2 regions of the Gudongella ferriphila genome follow, and region 1 is predicted to be linked to the other one. Evidence: riboswitches for the same ligand, from Rfam matches in the RefSeq annotation. Region 1 holds a riboswitch; the other holds the start of a gene.
What was found. Region 1 has a riboswitch for cobalamin ahead of ACKVDP_RS05845 (helical backbone metal receptor). Riboswitches for the same ligand answer to the same signal wherever they lie in the genome.

Region 1 (7,611 bases):
AGGAGACCCTTGCCAAATTTAAAAGGGAAGAAGCAGCATTTATCTATCAGTCCGGCTTTAACTGTAATGCAGGGACCATTCAGGCTATAACCGAAGCAGGGGATATTATAATTTCAGATGAGCTTAATCATGCTTCAATAATCGATGGTGCAAGACTTTCCAAGGCTTCAAAAACAATATACAAACACTCAGATATGGAAAGTCTGGAGGCTGTCCTAAAGGAAAACAAGGACAAATACAGAAATATGCTGATAATTACCGATGGTGTATTCAGCATGGATGGAGATATTGCAAAGCTTCCTGAAATAGTTGAACTGGCAGAAAAGTATGGTGCCATGACCTATGTGGATGATGCCCACGGATCAGGAGTCCTTGGAGAAAGTGGAAGGGGGACGGTTGACCACTTTGGGCTTCATGGGAGGATTGACTTCACAATAGGAACACTTTCCAAGGCTATTGGAGTAATTGGAGGATATGTGGCAGGGTCCAGGACAATGTATGAATGGTTAAGCCACAGGGCGAGACCTGTTCTTTTCTCAACGTCGCTTCCTCCTGCCGCGGTGGGTGCTATAACAGAGGCCATTAACATGCTTATGGAGTCTACGGAATATACGGACAGACTATGGGACAATGCAGCATATTTCAAGGAAAAGATGGGCTCACTTGGATTTGACACCGGTCACAGTGAAACCCCAATAACACCTGTTATCATAGGGGATGAGGCCAAGACAATGGAGTTTAGCAAAAGACTTCTTGAAAAAGGCGTGTTTGTATCAGGCATTGTTTTCCCAACAGTTCCAAAGGGAACAGGAAGACTTAGATGCATGGTAACGGCAGCCCATTCCAGGGTTCAGCTTGATAAGGCAGTTGAAGCCTTCAAGCAGGTTGGAGAAGAGATGGGAATATTATAGTTGTATTGATAAAGAGGGGGTACCCCCTCTTTTCTTTATACGCAAAATAGTATAATATGATATTAACAAATTGCAAGAGGTGGAGCTATGATAATAGGAGCATGCTCAATTGAACTTCACATATTTGAAGTACATTCACTTAAGGAAAAAAGGCACGTGATAAAGAGTATTCTAGGCAGACTCCAATCCAGATTCAACATCTCAGTTGCCGAGGTGGACAAGTTTGATGTTTGGCAGTCTTCGGTAATTGGAATTGCCTGTGTATCCAATGAGGCAACGCATGTCAGAAGCATGATCAGCAGCGTTATGAATTTCGTGGATGCTGACGGAAGAGTGGAAATAACAAATCACGAGATTGAAATACTATAGGAGACAGACATGAGAAAAAGATTGACAAAAAAAGAGAAACTGCAGGTTCTGGATATTTTGGAAGAGCTTTATCCAAATGCCAGAGCTGAGCTTAACTTCAGAAATCCCTTCGAGCTTTTGATTGCAACTATCCTTTCAGCACAGTGTACGGATGTTAGGGTAAACAAGGTTACAGAAAAAATGTTTGTGGAGTTGAAAGCTCCAATGGACTATATTGCTTTGGGGGAGGAAGCCCTGGAAGGGAAAATAAGAAGCTGCGGACTTTCAAAGTCAAAGAGCAAGAATATTATAGGGGCCTGTGAAAAAATAGTTTCATTATATGACGGAAAGGTTCCTGGGACAATAGAGGACCTTATGACGCTACCAGGAGTTGGCAGGAAAACTGCAAATGTGGTGGCCAGCAATGCCTTTGGAATACCAGCCATAGCAGTTGACACCCATGTCTTTAGAGTTTCCAATCGCATTGGCCTGGCTGCTTCAAAAAACGTAGAGGGCACAGAGGAAGACCTTATGAAGGCTATACCTAAAGATAGGTGGACTAGGGCACATCATCAGCTGATCTTCCATGGAAGAAGAGTATGCAAGGCTAGAAAGCCTATTTGCGAGGAGTGTCAAATAAGCGCTTGTTGTCTTTACTATATAAATGGGGTGGGAAAATGAAAAAGGGTGGTATCATTGCAATTGTAATAGTACTTCTTCTAACCTTAACTGGAATGGGAAGCTACTATTACCTTGACAGCCATGTAGCAGGGGATACTTTTTATGAGGGTATCATAATCGATGGACAGAAAATGGGCGGCTTGACCCTTGGGGAAGGGATCCTTCTCCTCACGGAGTCAAGGGAGGAAGAGCTTGAAAAGACAATTGAGATAAATGTTGATGGTATGGATGGATACTCAACCAAAGTGTCACTAAGGGACCTCCAATTGGAATACAACATCCAGGAGATTGCAACCGAAGCATTTCAGATTGGTAGGTCTGGAAACATCCTGGAGAGATATACAGAGATCCGTAATCTTGAAAAAAATCCCGTAAGCTTCAACCTTGAGCACAGCTTCAAGGTGGATCATCTGGAAGATGTTCTTGAAGAAATTGCTGTCATAGTTGAAAAGGCGCCAATTGACGCCCAGTTCAGCTTTGAGGATGGAGAAATGGTAATTACTGAAGCTGCTGAAGGAATAATGCTGGATAGGGAGTCGTTTTTAAAGAACATTTCCAATATGGGAGATGATATTCTTAAAGCAGAACATTTGGCAATTCCACTGAAGATTATTCAACCAGAGGTGGGGGAGGATTACTACTCAAAGATCAATGGAATTATTGGAGAATTTTCAACGAGCTTTGCAGGAAGTTCAGCTGGAAGGATCCACAACATTCGTTTGTCAGCTGAATCCTTTGATGGAATGGTAGTTATGCCTGGACAGGTGGTCTCCTACAATAAAACCACCGGACCTAGACAGGCAAGCCTTGGTTACAGGGAAGCTCCTGTAATTGAAAACGGTGAATTGATACCAGGGATGGGAGGCGGAGTATGTCAGACATCCACAACACTATACAATGCATTGCTGCTGGCTGATATGACCATTTTGGAGAGAAGCCCCCACTCAATACCACCGGCATACGTTCCAAGAGGTACAGATGCAGCTGTTGCAACTGGCTATCTCGATCTTGTATTCAGAAATGATTTTGACTACCCGGTGTTGATTGATAGTAAGGTAGAAGGTACAAGGGTGTACTTCCAAGTTTATGGAGACAAGGAAAACAGAGATTACACCGTAAGGATTACAACCAACCAAATTTCAACTATACCCTATAAGGTTCACGAAAATCTGGACAATACATTGCAACCGGGTGCCAGGGAGCTTGTGCAGGAGGGAAGAAACGGCTACAAGGTGAACTCTTTTAAATCAATAGTTAGGAATGGAGAGATCGTAAGCACTGAGCAGATTTCATATGATTACTACAGGGAAAGGGGCTTTATATACAAGGTAGGCCCAGACCCGGTAATAGAACAGCAAATTCCTGATATTGATGCTGATACCCCTGGGGAGGATCCTGGCAATGTAGAGGAGCCGAGTCAATTGCAAGAGCCCCAGCAGAACCGGGAGCAGGAAGACGGCTCTGATTCCCAGCAAAATGAAGAGTCGGATACATGGACGGAGAATGCAGGTTGATTTAGTTACCTGGTTCTGATATCATATATGAAGATAATCAATTAATATTTGTAACAGGTATCTCACATTTGAGATTTAATAGGGAAAGTGGTGCAAATCCACTACAGCCCCCGCTACTGTAAACGGGAACGAAATCAGCAATAAGCCACTGGGAAACCGGGAAGGCGCTGAATTGAGGATGAACCGTAAGTCAGGATATCTGCCTGTGACATTTGCTAGTGCTTTACCTCGGAGGGAGGGATGTATGTATTTTGCCAAAACAGCCCATCTCCTGATGGGCTTAACTTATGTAAAAAAAAGGAGAGATGAATCGTGAAAAAAGGGATAGTGCTATTACTTATTATGATGCTTACGGTGGGACTTTTGGCAGGCTGCAGCACAGAGACAGAAACTGTCCAGCCAGAGGAACAGTCTGGGGCTGTAGATGGAAATGCTGAGGAGACAATGGATGATTTTGGAAATACAATCATCTTTGATAATCCACCACAAAGGATTATTTCACTTGCGCCCAGCAACACTGAAATACTGTTCGCAATAGGAGCAGGAGACAAGGTTGTGGGAGTAACAAGCTATGATGACTATCCGGAAGATGTTCTGGATATTGAAAAAATAGGCGATTTCAATGGTATCAATCTTGAGAGAATAATTGAGCTTGAGCCTGACCTTGTCATTAATTATGGTGATGGAGTAACGGAAGAGAATGAAAGACTCCTTGAAGCAGGAATTCAGATTGCTGGATTTGAGCCTGAGAGTATAGAGGAGATTAGGGACACTATTCTAAGGATTGGAGAAATGACAGGACATAAGCAGGAGGCTCTGGAGCTTGTGGATGAAATGGCATCAAAGGAAGAAGAAATACTGGAAAGTATTGAAGGTCTTGAAAAGAAGACTGTTTTCTATGAAATCTGGCATGAGCCACTTATGGCAGCTGGACCTGGTTCCTTTATAGACCAGCTTATCAGCCTGGCAGGCGGAGAAAATGTTGCTAATGATGCTGAGGGAGAGTATCCCCAATATGACCTGGAGCAACTGATTGAAAGGAATCCGGAAGTTTATTTAACTGCAAACGACCTACCTGAGAAAACAGTTGATTCCATAAAGGAAAGACCAGGATACAGTGAAATAGATGCCATCAAGAATGGTAGGGTGTACCTAATAGACGGGAATGTTATTTCAAGGCCGGGACCGAGAATAATCCAGGCTCTTGAGTTGATTGTGGAAGCCATACATCCAGAATTGAAAAATTAAGGCTGTGATTAGAATGAAGGATAATATCCGGATCAGGTCATACGGATTCACCATGCTGGTGCTGGTAGTTCTATTGATATTGATGGTTGGAATAACTGCAACCATTGGATCTGCAAGCATAAGTACAATTGATGTGTACAGGGTTGTAGCATCAAAGATACCAGTTCTTGGAGAGCTGGTCGATTCCAATTCAATAACACCTTCCCAGCATTCAATCATATGGAGCGTTAGACTTCCAAGGCTATTGTTAGGTGTGATTGTGGGAGCCGGACTTTCCATATCTGGAGCTTCCTTTCAGGGTCTACTTAAGAATCCCATGGCAGATCCCTATATTTTGGGGATTTCCTCAGGTGCGGCACTTGGTGCTGCAATTGCAATTATTCTTAAGCTTGAAGCGGCTTTCCTGGGATTTTCAGGTATCTCAATCTTGGCTTTTGTTGGGGCTTTGATTGCAGTGACCCTGGTGTACAACATCGGAAGAATCAGAAGCCAGGTGCCTGTAACCACCCTGCTTCTGGCAGGCGTAGCTGTAGGCCAGTTCCTGACTGCAATAACATCTCTTCTGATGGTAATCTACAACAGGGATATGACAAAAATCATCTACTGGACATTGGGTAGCCTAGCAGGCAAGGGATGGAATCCAATAACTACTATGTCAGTTCCGATAATAGCTGCCATGGTTATTCTGCTGTTTTTTTCAAGGGACATCAACATAATGCTTACAGGTGAAGAATCTGCTAAAAGTCTTGGTGTAAATGTTGAAAGGATAAAGGTATATATTCTCCTTCTTGGGACCTTCATTACTTCAATGGCAGTATCAATTAGCGGAATAATAGGCTTTGTAGGTCTAATAATTCCACATATAGTTCGACTGATCGTCGGACCTGACCATAGAATACTTCTTCCAGCATCTGCAGTAGTGGGAAGCATATTTATGGTTTTCACGGATACAATAGCGAGAACTGTTATCTCCCCAATGGAAATACCAGTGGGAATCATAACAGCAATATTTGGAGGACCCTTCTTTATTTATCTTTTAAGAAGCAAGAAGAAGGCTCTCTAATTGATAAGGTAGTGATATGATGAACTCAGTCAGTGCAAAGAACATAGTGTTTGGATACACAGCAACTCCAGTTATAAGAGATGTCAGCTTTCAGGTGGACAAAGGGGAGTTCATAAGTATTTTAGGACCAAACGGATCTGGAAAATCCACTCTTTTAAAAACCATCAACGGTCTTTACATACCATCATCGGGAAGAATTGAATTGATGGGTGAAAATATCGAAAAGTACAAGCGGAGGGACATTGCCAGAAAAATTTCCTTGGTTCCACAGGATACAAGTCTTCAGTTTGATTTTACTGTGGAGGAAGTTGTTACCATGGGAAGGCATCCATTTAAAGGAAGGTTTGAAAAAGAGGATGAAAGGGATCGAAAGCTTATCTATGAAGCCATGGAAATGACCAACACCTTTGATATCAGGGAAAGGCTCATAACTGAAATCTCAGGAGGAGAAAGGCAAAGGGTCTTTATTGCAAAGGCACTGGCACAGAATACAGAGATAATTCTTCTGGATGAGCCAACATCACATCTGGATATAAACCATCAGATTGATATCCTCAATCTCCTGAGAAGGATGAACCAGGAGAAGGGAATAACCATCATATTGGTGATTCACGACATAAACCTTGCCACCAGGTATTCTGACAGGATTTTGCTTCTGAAAAAGGGAGGCATAATCGCTCAAGGAACTCCCGAGGATGTAATAACCACAGAAAACATTCTAAATGCCTATGGAATGAGGGCTGCGGTGGAAAGAAACAGATACACAGGACATATCTCAGTTATTCCACTGGAGGTAAACAAACGAATACGTAGCGAGTTGAATATAAGAGTTCATGTAATATCTGGGGGTGGCTCAGGCCAGGATCTGGTTAATGTGCTTTACCATAGGGGATACCAACTAAGTATGGGGGTACTTAATGCAGGAGACACAGATTGGCAGTATGCAAAGAGCCTAAAGGTTCAAATAGCCGAGGAAAAGCCGTTTTCAGGTATTTCCGACAGGGCGGAAAAGAAGAACCGGGAGATGCTTGCAGAAGCAGACCTTGTGATAATGACCAATGTACCCATAGGAAGTGGAAATCTAAGAAATCTGAAAATGGCCTCAGAGTTCCTGGAGAATGGTAAAAAGGTCTACTATCTAAGAGACAAAGAATATGATGAGTTCGATTACACAGGTGGTGAAGCGACTTTTATCTTAGAGCAAATGGTTAAGAATGGACTGTGTTCTGTGGACTCAATGGAGCAGCTGTTAAGGGGAATTTCATAAGAGTGACAAGGGGTCGGGGTATATTCACCTGGACCCTTTCTTCTTTTATTTTCTCAATCTGTATGGTATATTATTTGTGATAGGAGGAATCATATGGATATAAAGCTAATCGCAATAGATATGGATGGGACTCTGCTTGATAGCAGAAATGAGCTGACCCAAAGGACAAGAACAGCAATAGAAATGGCAAAGGATAAGGATGTTGAAGTGGTTCTTGCCACGGGAAGGGTTCTAAAATCAGCTATGTACTATTCAGAAATGCTAAAGCTGGACAGTTACATTGCGGCCTGCAACGGAGCAATTATAGTTGACAACAAAGGGAAGGATATTTTCAGAAAACCCATTGACAAGAAAAAGCTTGAAAAGATTATGGAAATCGGGCATAATATGTCAGTGTATTTTCATTTTTACAACGAAGATACTTTTTTCACCAAAACCTACGTAAAGGAAATAGTAGACTATTATTCCTCGTCAAAAGGGAAGTTCACAGGCCAATCCATAGATGTCGATATATATGAGAGCGTAGAGGATATATCCAGTAGAACGAACCTCGATGTGTTTAAGTTTCTTTTTATTGAC
Region 2 (7,611 bases), on a different contig from region 1:
GGCATAAAAAAGGTACTTGTAATAGGTGGCGGAGACGGGGGAACAGTCAGGGAGCTTACTAGATACGAACACATTGAATCAATTGATTTTGTTGAAATTGACCAGAGGGTTGTGGAGCTTTGCAGGGAGTACCTTCCACTGACATCCTCAAGCTTTGATGATGCTAGAGTTAACCACAACTACGTGGATGGTATAAAGTTCATCAGGGAGAAGAAGGATGAGTACGACCTTATACTTGTGGATTCAACAGATCCAATAGGTCCTGGAGAAGGTCTTTTCACCAGGGAGTTCTACACTGACTGCTACAATGCCCTTAATGAGAATGGGATTCTCATTAATCAGCATGAGAGCCCATATTTCCCAAACTATGCAAAGGAGATGAAGAAGGCTCATGCAAAGCTAAAGTCAATCTTTGATGTATGCGAGGTATACCAGTTCCATATGCCGACCTATGCAAGCGGTCACTGGCTTTTCGGATTTGCCAGCAAGGGGCTGCATCCCACAAGGGATCACAAAAGGGAGGAGTGGGAAGCTTTTGGTCTAAAGACCAAGTACTACAACTCGAAGCTTCACCAGGGAGCATTCGCACTTCCAACATATGTAATTGAACAGCTTGAGGAAGCGTAAAAATGTCCGGATCGATATTAATCGATTCCGGACATTTTTTAAAGGTTAAACTACCCATTCTCCATCTTTGAATATCTCAATCAAATCACCTGACGGGCTTGTTCCAACGATTGACATGTCACTTGTACCCACCATAAAGTCAACATGAGTTAGGGAGTTGTTCACTCCATGCTCTGAAAGCTCTTCATCGGACATGTCAGGGCCATTCTTGATGGTTGTTGGATAGGCCTTTCCAAAGGCAAAATGGCAGCTGGCATTTTCGTCAAAGAGAGTGTTCATAAACAGGATTCCCGCCTTCTCGATTGGGGAGCTGAAGGGAACAAGAGCTACCTCTCCAAGCCTCTTTGCTCCTTCATCCATATCAAACAGCTCAGCAAGGAACTCCTCTCCCTTCTGGGCTGAATATTCAACTACCTCGCCATCCTTAAAGACCAACCTGAAACCATCTATGATGTTTCCACTTCTGTTAAGGGGTTTAGTGCTGTAGACAACACCGTTTACACCATCCTTGTGAGGCATGGTGTAGACCTCCTCGGTTGGGATGTTTGCAACGAAATAATCTCCCTTTGCGTTGTTTCCACCACCACCGCTCCATATGTGCCCTTGGGGCAGTTCAACCATAAGGTCGGTTCCATTTGAGGATTTGTAATGGAGGGACCTGAAGTTCATTTTATTCATGTACTCCACACGTTCTGCAAGGGCCTTCAGATGGTCTTCCCAGGCCTTTAGAGGATTTTCCATATTCATTCTTGTGGCTTCATAGATAGCTTCCCAAAGTCTATCCACAGCCTCTTGCTCATCCAACTCAGGGAAGAGCTTTTTGGCCCAGCCTGATGTGGGTATGGAAAGGACACACCAGGAGTTAAGGTCATTCATGGTGTATTTCATGTTTTCCTTGTTGGCTATTGCAGCTGCCTTGTTGAAGGCCGCAATCTTCTTGGGATCAACCCCCTGAAGAACCTCAGGGTCGACTGCCGATATTGAAACAAAGGCACAGCCCTTTTCAGCGTAGTATTTTTCAGCATCCGCCCTCCACTGGGGATACTCTTCAAATACCGCCATTGGAGCATTGTCATACTTCATCCTTGTAAGCTTGTCATCATACCAGTTTATGTGAACATCGCTGGCTCCTCTGCTGTATGCCTCCTCTGCAAGCATCCTTACAAAGTCCGCCCCCTCAATGGGAGCCTTTACAACCAGTGGCTCACCTTTTTGAATATTCACACCAAGGTTTATTATAAGCCTTGCATATTCACGCTTCCTGTCGTTTGTTCCGCTCATTTTCAAATCACCTCTAAGTATTGTATATATCAAGTTTATAGGATTAGTACTAGAATGTAAACATATTTAGGAAAAAGTTCCCTGGAGCATCCAGAATTCGGATTATAAAAATGAACGGTTGTAAAAAATATATCCATCATGTAGAATTGTCATATCTCAGAGGAGACAAATTTCATATTAAGAAGGAGTGATTTGATGAGCAGCATTATGATTCAAGGAACCACATCATCTGCCGGCAAAAGCATGATGTCTATGGCTCTTTGCAGGATTTTCAGCAAAGACGGTCACAATGTCAGTCCCTTTAAGTCCCAGAACATGTCAAGGGAGTTCACCTACACAGAAGATCACAAAAAAATCAGTGTGGCACAGGCAATACAGGCAGTGGCCGCCGGAAAAAGGCCCCAAACCCAAATGAACCCGATACTGCTGATTCCGGATACAAATACAGGCTCCAAGGTTCTCCTCCATGGTGAAGAGGTTGGCCTTATGGAGGCCAGGGAGTACTTTGAATACAGGAAGTCACTGAAGGAGACAGTAAGGTCCACCTATGATGAGCTTCACAGCAGCCATGACATAGTGGTGATTGAAGGTGCCGGAAGTCCCGCTGAAATAAATCTTAGACAGGATGACATTGTCAATATGGGAATGGCTGAAATGGCAGATGCACCAGTGCTTCTGGTGACTGACATTGACAGGGGAGGCGCCTTTGCCGCGCTTTACGGGACCGTTATGCTCCTTGAACCACATGAGAGAAGAAGGATCAAGGGTCTTATCATCAACAAGTTCAGGGGAGATGCATCACTTCTGGATTCAGGGATCAAAATTCTGGAAGAGAAACTTGGCATACCGGTGCTTGGAATTGTTCCTTACGCTGAAACTCAAATAGCTGACGAGGATTCAATTGTGGAAGGGAGTAAAAAGGAGTTTCACGGGGAATCTGGAATAGATTCACTCCAGATGGAAATAGACAGGTTCAGCGAAATTGTTAGGGACTCCCTGGATATGGATTACATTTACTCCTTGCTGGGTGAGATAAATGATTGAAGTGCTCCTTGCTGTTCTACTGGATTTTATTCTGGGAGATCCGGTAAACATGCCTCACCCGGTGAGGCTAATGGGCAGAGTAATAAGCTTTGAGGAAGAGGTTTCAAGAAGGTTTGCCAAGTCTGGAAAAGGGCTTAGACTGGCAGGAACCATTTTGACACTTGCAAACATTGGACTGGCAGTATTGGTTGTCTATGGAATTATTCGGGTCTTTGATGGCTATCCCTTTGTTCAGGGTGCTGTAAAGGTCTATCTCATCTACACATGCATCGCGGCGAGAAATCTCTCCGATGAGGCAAGAAAGGTTATGGACTCCCTTGGCATCAGTCTGAATAAAGGAAGAAAAAGCTTGTCCTTTATAGTGGGAAGGGATACTGAGAGTCTTTCAGAAGAGGGAGTAATAAGGGCGACCGTGGAAACTGTTGCTGAAAACACATCCGATGGAGTCATAGCCCCTCTGCTTTATATCATGGTCTTTGGAGTGGCCGGAGGCATGGTCTACAAGTTTGTGAACACAATGGATTCAATGATCGGCTATAAGGATGAGAAATACAAGGACCTTGGTTGCTTTGCTGCCAGGACCGATGACCTTCTGAATCTTATTCCATCAAGATTGTCCGCTGTTCTTATGATCCTTTCAGCACCAAGGGGAACTGACAGGAAAGCTTCTTTTGGGATTGTAAGAAGGGATGGAAGAAATCACAAAAGCCCCAACAGTGGCTACCCTGAAAGCGCAGCTGCGGGTATCCTTAAGGTGCAGCTTGGAGGAAGCAGCAGGTACAAGGGAGTTTTGGTCCACAAACCCACCATCGGAGATCCCTTGAAACCCCTTGAAAAGACACATGTTGAGGAAGCTGTTGGAATAATGTTCAGGTCTGAAATTCTGTTTGTCCTGATTTTTGTTGTTGTAAAACTTGCGGGCATGTGGTAGCATTTAGATGACAATTTAATATATGTATTTAGGTTTTTAATATTAAAAGGGAAATGGGTTAAAATCCCATGCAGCCCCCGCTACTGTAATTGATGACGAAATCAGCAGATACCACTGGATAATCCGGGAAGGTGCTGAAAGTAGGGTGAATCATAAGCCAGGAGACCTGCCTTGAATACTTTAGTAACCTTCGGAGGGAAGGATATGCTGGTTTAATAGTTTATCCCTGTCTTTGAGTTCATGGGATTTTTTTTGCGCCCTGGACCAAAACGGCAGTGATATATTTCAGAACAGACGACTTCTCTCTAATGTGGTAAAAGAGAGAAGTTTTTAATTTTTTGAAAAGGAGGCGCCATGAGAAAGATATATTTTACTGGAACCGGTCCGGGAGATCCTGAGCTTCTTACAAGAAAGGCCGTCAGAGTGATCCGGGAGGCTGATGTTATATTTGTTCCCGACAATAGGGGAAGAAATATGGCACTGGATACCATCAAGGAGCTTATATCAGGGAAAAAAGTTTGCAGGATAGGATTCCCCATGGGAGAAGTGACAGAATATGACTATGGCAAAGCAGCAAGGATAATTCTTGATAATGTTCCCTGGAGGGGTTCAGGAGTGTTTGTGACAATCGGAGACCCAATGATATACAGTACCGCCATATACATAATGGGACGGCTGGAGGGGAAGTCCATTGAGCTGGAAGTTGTACCTGGAATACCATCATTTGTTGCTGCTGCGGCAAAAGCCCAAAAACCACTGGTTTCCAAGGGGGAGGTATTCTCACTATGTGATTATTTCAGGAAAGACATCCTGGATGTATCAGATTCCATGGCAGTTCTAAAAACCAGCAAGGATAAGATGGATATTCTGGACTCAATGGAGGATAAGGGGTTCTGGTACACATACGTGAGGGAGGCCACACTTCCAGGTGAGCAGATCACAGAAAGCAGGAGTGAGATACTGGAAGATCAGTCGTATATATCAATGATAATTGCACGAAGACAAGGAGAGGATAAGGATGTTAGGGACTAAGAAAAATATTTTGATTTTGCTGCTTCTGGTGGTAACCATTACTTTAGCAGGCTGTTCAGCAGGTGCGGATCCGGCAGCAGGAGAAGCGGAAGCGGGAAGCATGTCGAAAGCTGACAACGTTGAGGATAGATACAAGATTGAGGATAAAGGGGAAACAGTGACTTTTGACGATGGTCGAGGAGAGAGGATTGAGTTGAAAAAGAACCCTGAAAGGGTCGTGGTGCTTATGAACTCATTTGTTGACATATGGGTTGAAAACGGTGGAGAAATGGTCGGAATGGTAGAAGACCCAAACAGTGTGGTGCCAGGGACTGAAAGCGTCGAGACAGTCGGTAGATTTGGTTCAATAAGCCTTGAAAAGGTAATCTCCCTTCAGCCTGACCTTGTCATACTCAGCTCAAATTCAAAGTCCTCAACGGAAATGATTCAACCCCTGGAAGATAACGGAATACCAATAATGGCGCTTACATACGAGTTCAAGGACGACTATTTCAAGATTTCAAGGTTATTTGCCCTGGTCAATGACAGGATTGACCTGTACGAGAAAACTGCACAAAATGTTGAAAAAGATATCAGTGAAATAATCGAGAGAGTACCCGATGAGGACAATCCCACAGTGCTCATTCTGTTCGCCACATCAAAGTCGGTGTCTGCAAGGGGCTCCCTGTCAACACTGGGGGAAATGCTCAATGATCTTAAAACCGTAAATATTGCAGAACGAGATACCTTGATGGAGACAACACAATTTAGCATGGAGCAGGTGATAGCTGAGGACCCTGATTACATACTGGTGCAGACAATGGGATCTGATATGGAGGCAATAACTGAAAGACTTGTTTCAGAGGTGGAGTCAAACCCAGCCTGGAGTGAACTGTCTGCAGTCAAGAACAAGAACTATGTCATTCTTCCAAAGGACCTCTATACATATAAGGCAAACAGCAGGTATGGAGAGGCTTATGAGGGTCTAGCCAAGATACTCTACCCTGAAGTTTTCAACTAAGTGAACAGAGCCATGGAAACGCTAAACATTGCAAAAAAATCAGCGGTACTTTGGGCAATCTTTGCAGTTTTTATTCTGGCAATCTTCCTAAGCCTTGGAAATGGTGCAGTCAAGATTAGTATATCTGAAATTTCGGCAGCCATGATTTCAGAGGAGGTCACGGCAAACAGACAGATTATATGGAATGTTAGGTTTCCAAGAACTGTGGCGGCAATTCTTGTTGGAGTGGCGCTGTCCCTGTCAGGTGCAATTCTGCAGGGTATCATGCGAAATCCCCTGGCAGGGCCCAACATAATAGGGGTATCTGCCGGAGGTGGATTCTTTGGTTTGTTGATACTGATTCTGTTTCCCCAATACTTCTTCCTAGTCCCATTTGGGGCATTTGTAGGGGCCTTGTCTGCCACAATGGTCATATATCTCCTGGCCTGGAAGGACGGGGTCATGCCATCCAGACTTATCCTGGCAGGGGTTGCCATATCTTCTATTTTCGGAGCGGGGAACAATGCCCTGATGACCTTCTATCCGGAAAGGGTTTCCGGTGTTCTAGGTTTTATGGTTGGAGGATTATCCGCCATAACCTGGAGGGATGTAAACATGGTTTACCCGTTTATTTTGACAGGAGTGGCAGCGGCCCTGCTCTTGCCCGGGAAGCTGAATATTCTCCTTCTGGGGGATGATGTTGCCACGGGACTGGGAATGAGGGTTGAAAGGACTAGACTATTTGCCATAGGGGTTTCGTCACTGCTGGCGGGTGCTGCTGTGTCAGTTGTTGGGATGCTTGGTTTTGTTGGGCTTATGGTTCCGCATATAACCAGGATTTTCCTGGGATCTGATCACAGATATCTCATTCCAGGCTCCATGCTTATGGGCGGCACAATACTGCTGCTTTGTGACACATTGGCCAGGGTAATGTTCGCACCAATGGAGATACCCGTGGGAATTATAATGTCCTCACTGGGGGCACCGTTTTTTCTTTATCTACTGAGAAAAGGGAGGGGTCATCATGGATCTTAAAGTTAGCAACCTGGAGGTTTTTCTGGAGAACAAAAGAATCCTAAAGAACATCCATTTAGAGGCACATGAGGGTGAAATAATCTCCTTGATAGGGCCCAACGGGTCAGGAAAGTCGACCCTTGTCAAAACCATTTCAAGGCTTATCAAGGCCCATTCAGGTGAAATCAGCTATTCCGGAAGGCGTATAGGGTCGATTCCCACAAAGGAGCTTGCAAGGCTTATAGCGGTGCTACCCCAGGAAAAGAAGCTCAATACCGACCTTACAGTGGAGCAGCTGGTGTCCTATGGGAGACACCCCCACCTTTCCTTTGGAAATAGATTCGGAAGCGAAGACAGGGAGATTGTAATGGAGGCTATGAGACTGACAGGGATGGCGGATTACTGGGACAGGAGCATGCACAGCCTATCTGGAGGAGAAAGGCAGAGGGCCTGGATTTCAATGGCACTAGCCCAGCAACCAAGATTTCTGATTCTTGACGAGCCAACCACATACCTTGACATCTCATATCAGATGGAGGTTCTGGAGCTTGTTGAAAATCTGAACAGAAGCCTTGGCATAACGGTTTTGATGGTACTTCATGACCTTAACCACGCCTGGAGGTATTCGGACAGTATCTATGTTCTCAAGGACGGATCTGTTCACAGCCATGGTAGACCTGGGGATGTAATCGACCGGAATATG

Region 2: it holds a riboswitch for cobalamin, as region 1 does, so the genes downstream of both, ACKVDP_RS09185 (precorrin-2 C(20)-methyltransferase) here and ACKVDP_RS05845 (helical backbone metal receptor) in region 1, are expected to answer to the same signal.

What each region holds. Positions count from the first base shown of each region.
Region 1 covers NZ_JBJXRK010000006.1:65,705-73,315, forward strand. The annotation lists gene ACKVDP_RS05825 (glycine C-acetyltransferase) at 1-911, shown strand, start outside; gene ACKVDP_RS05830 (DUF503 domain-containing protein) at 999-1,280, shown strand; gene nth (endonuclease III) at 1,290-1,940, shown strand; gene ACKVDP_RS05840 (VanW family protein) at 1,937-3,454, shown strand; cobalamin riboswitch at 3,493-3,675, shown strand; gene ACKVDP_RS05845 (helical backbone metal receptor) at 3,767-4,702, shown strand; gene ACKVDP_RS05850 (FecCD family ABC transporter permease) at 4,716-5,765, shown strand; gene ACKVDP_RS05855 (heme ABC transporter ATP-binding protein) at 5,785-7,032, shown strand; gene ACKVDP_RS05860 (Cof-type HAD-IIB family hydrolase) at 7,126-7,611, shown strand, end outside.
Region 2 covers NZ_JBJXRK010000016.1:21,646-29,256, forward strand. The annotation lists gene speE (polyamine aminopropyltransferase) at 1-627, shown strand, start outside; gene ACKVDP_RS09170 (aminopeptidase) at 673-1,908, opposite strand; gene ACKVDP_RS09175 (cobyric acid synthase) at 2,104-2,952, shown strand; gene cbiB (adenosylcobinamide-phosphate synthase CbiB) at 2,945-3,883, shown strand; cobalamin riboswitch at 3,898-4,071, shown strand; gene ACKVDP_RS09185 (precorrin-2 C(20)-methyltransferase) at 4,238-4,915, shown strand; gene ACKVDP_RS09190 (ABC transporter substrate-binding protein) at 4,902-5,915, shown strand; gene ACKVDP_RS09195 (FecCD family ABC transporter permease) at 5,928-6,929, shown strand; gene ACKVDP_RS09200 (ABC transporter ATP-binding protein) at 6,919-7,611, shown strand, end outside.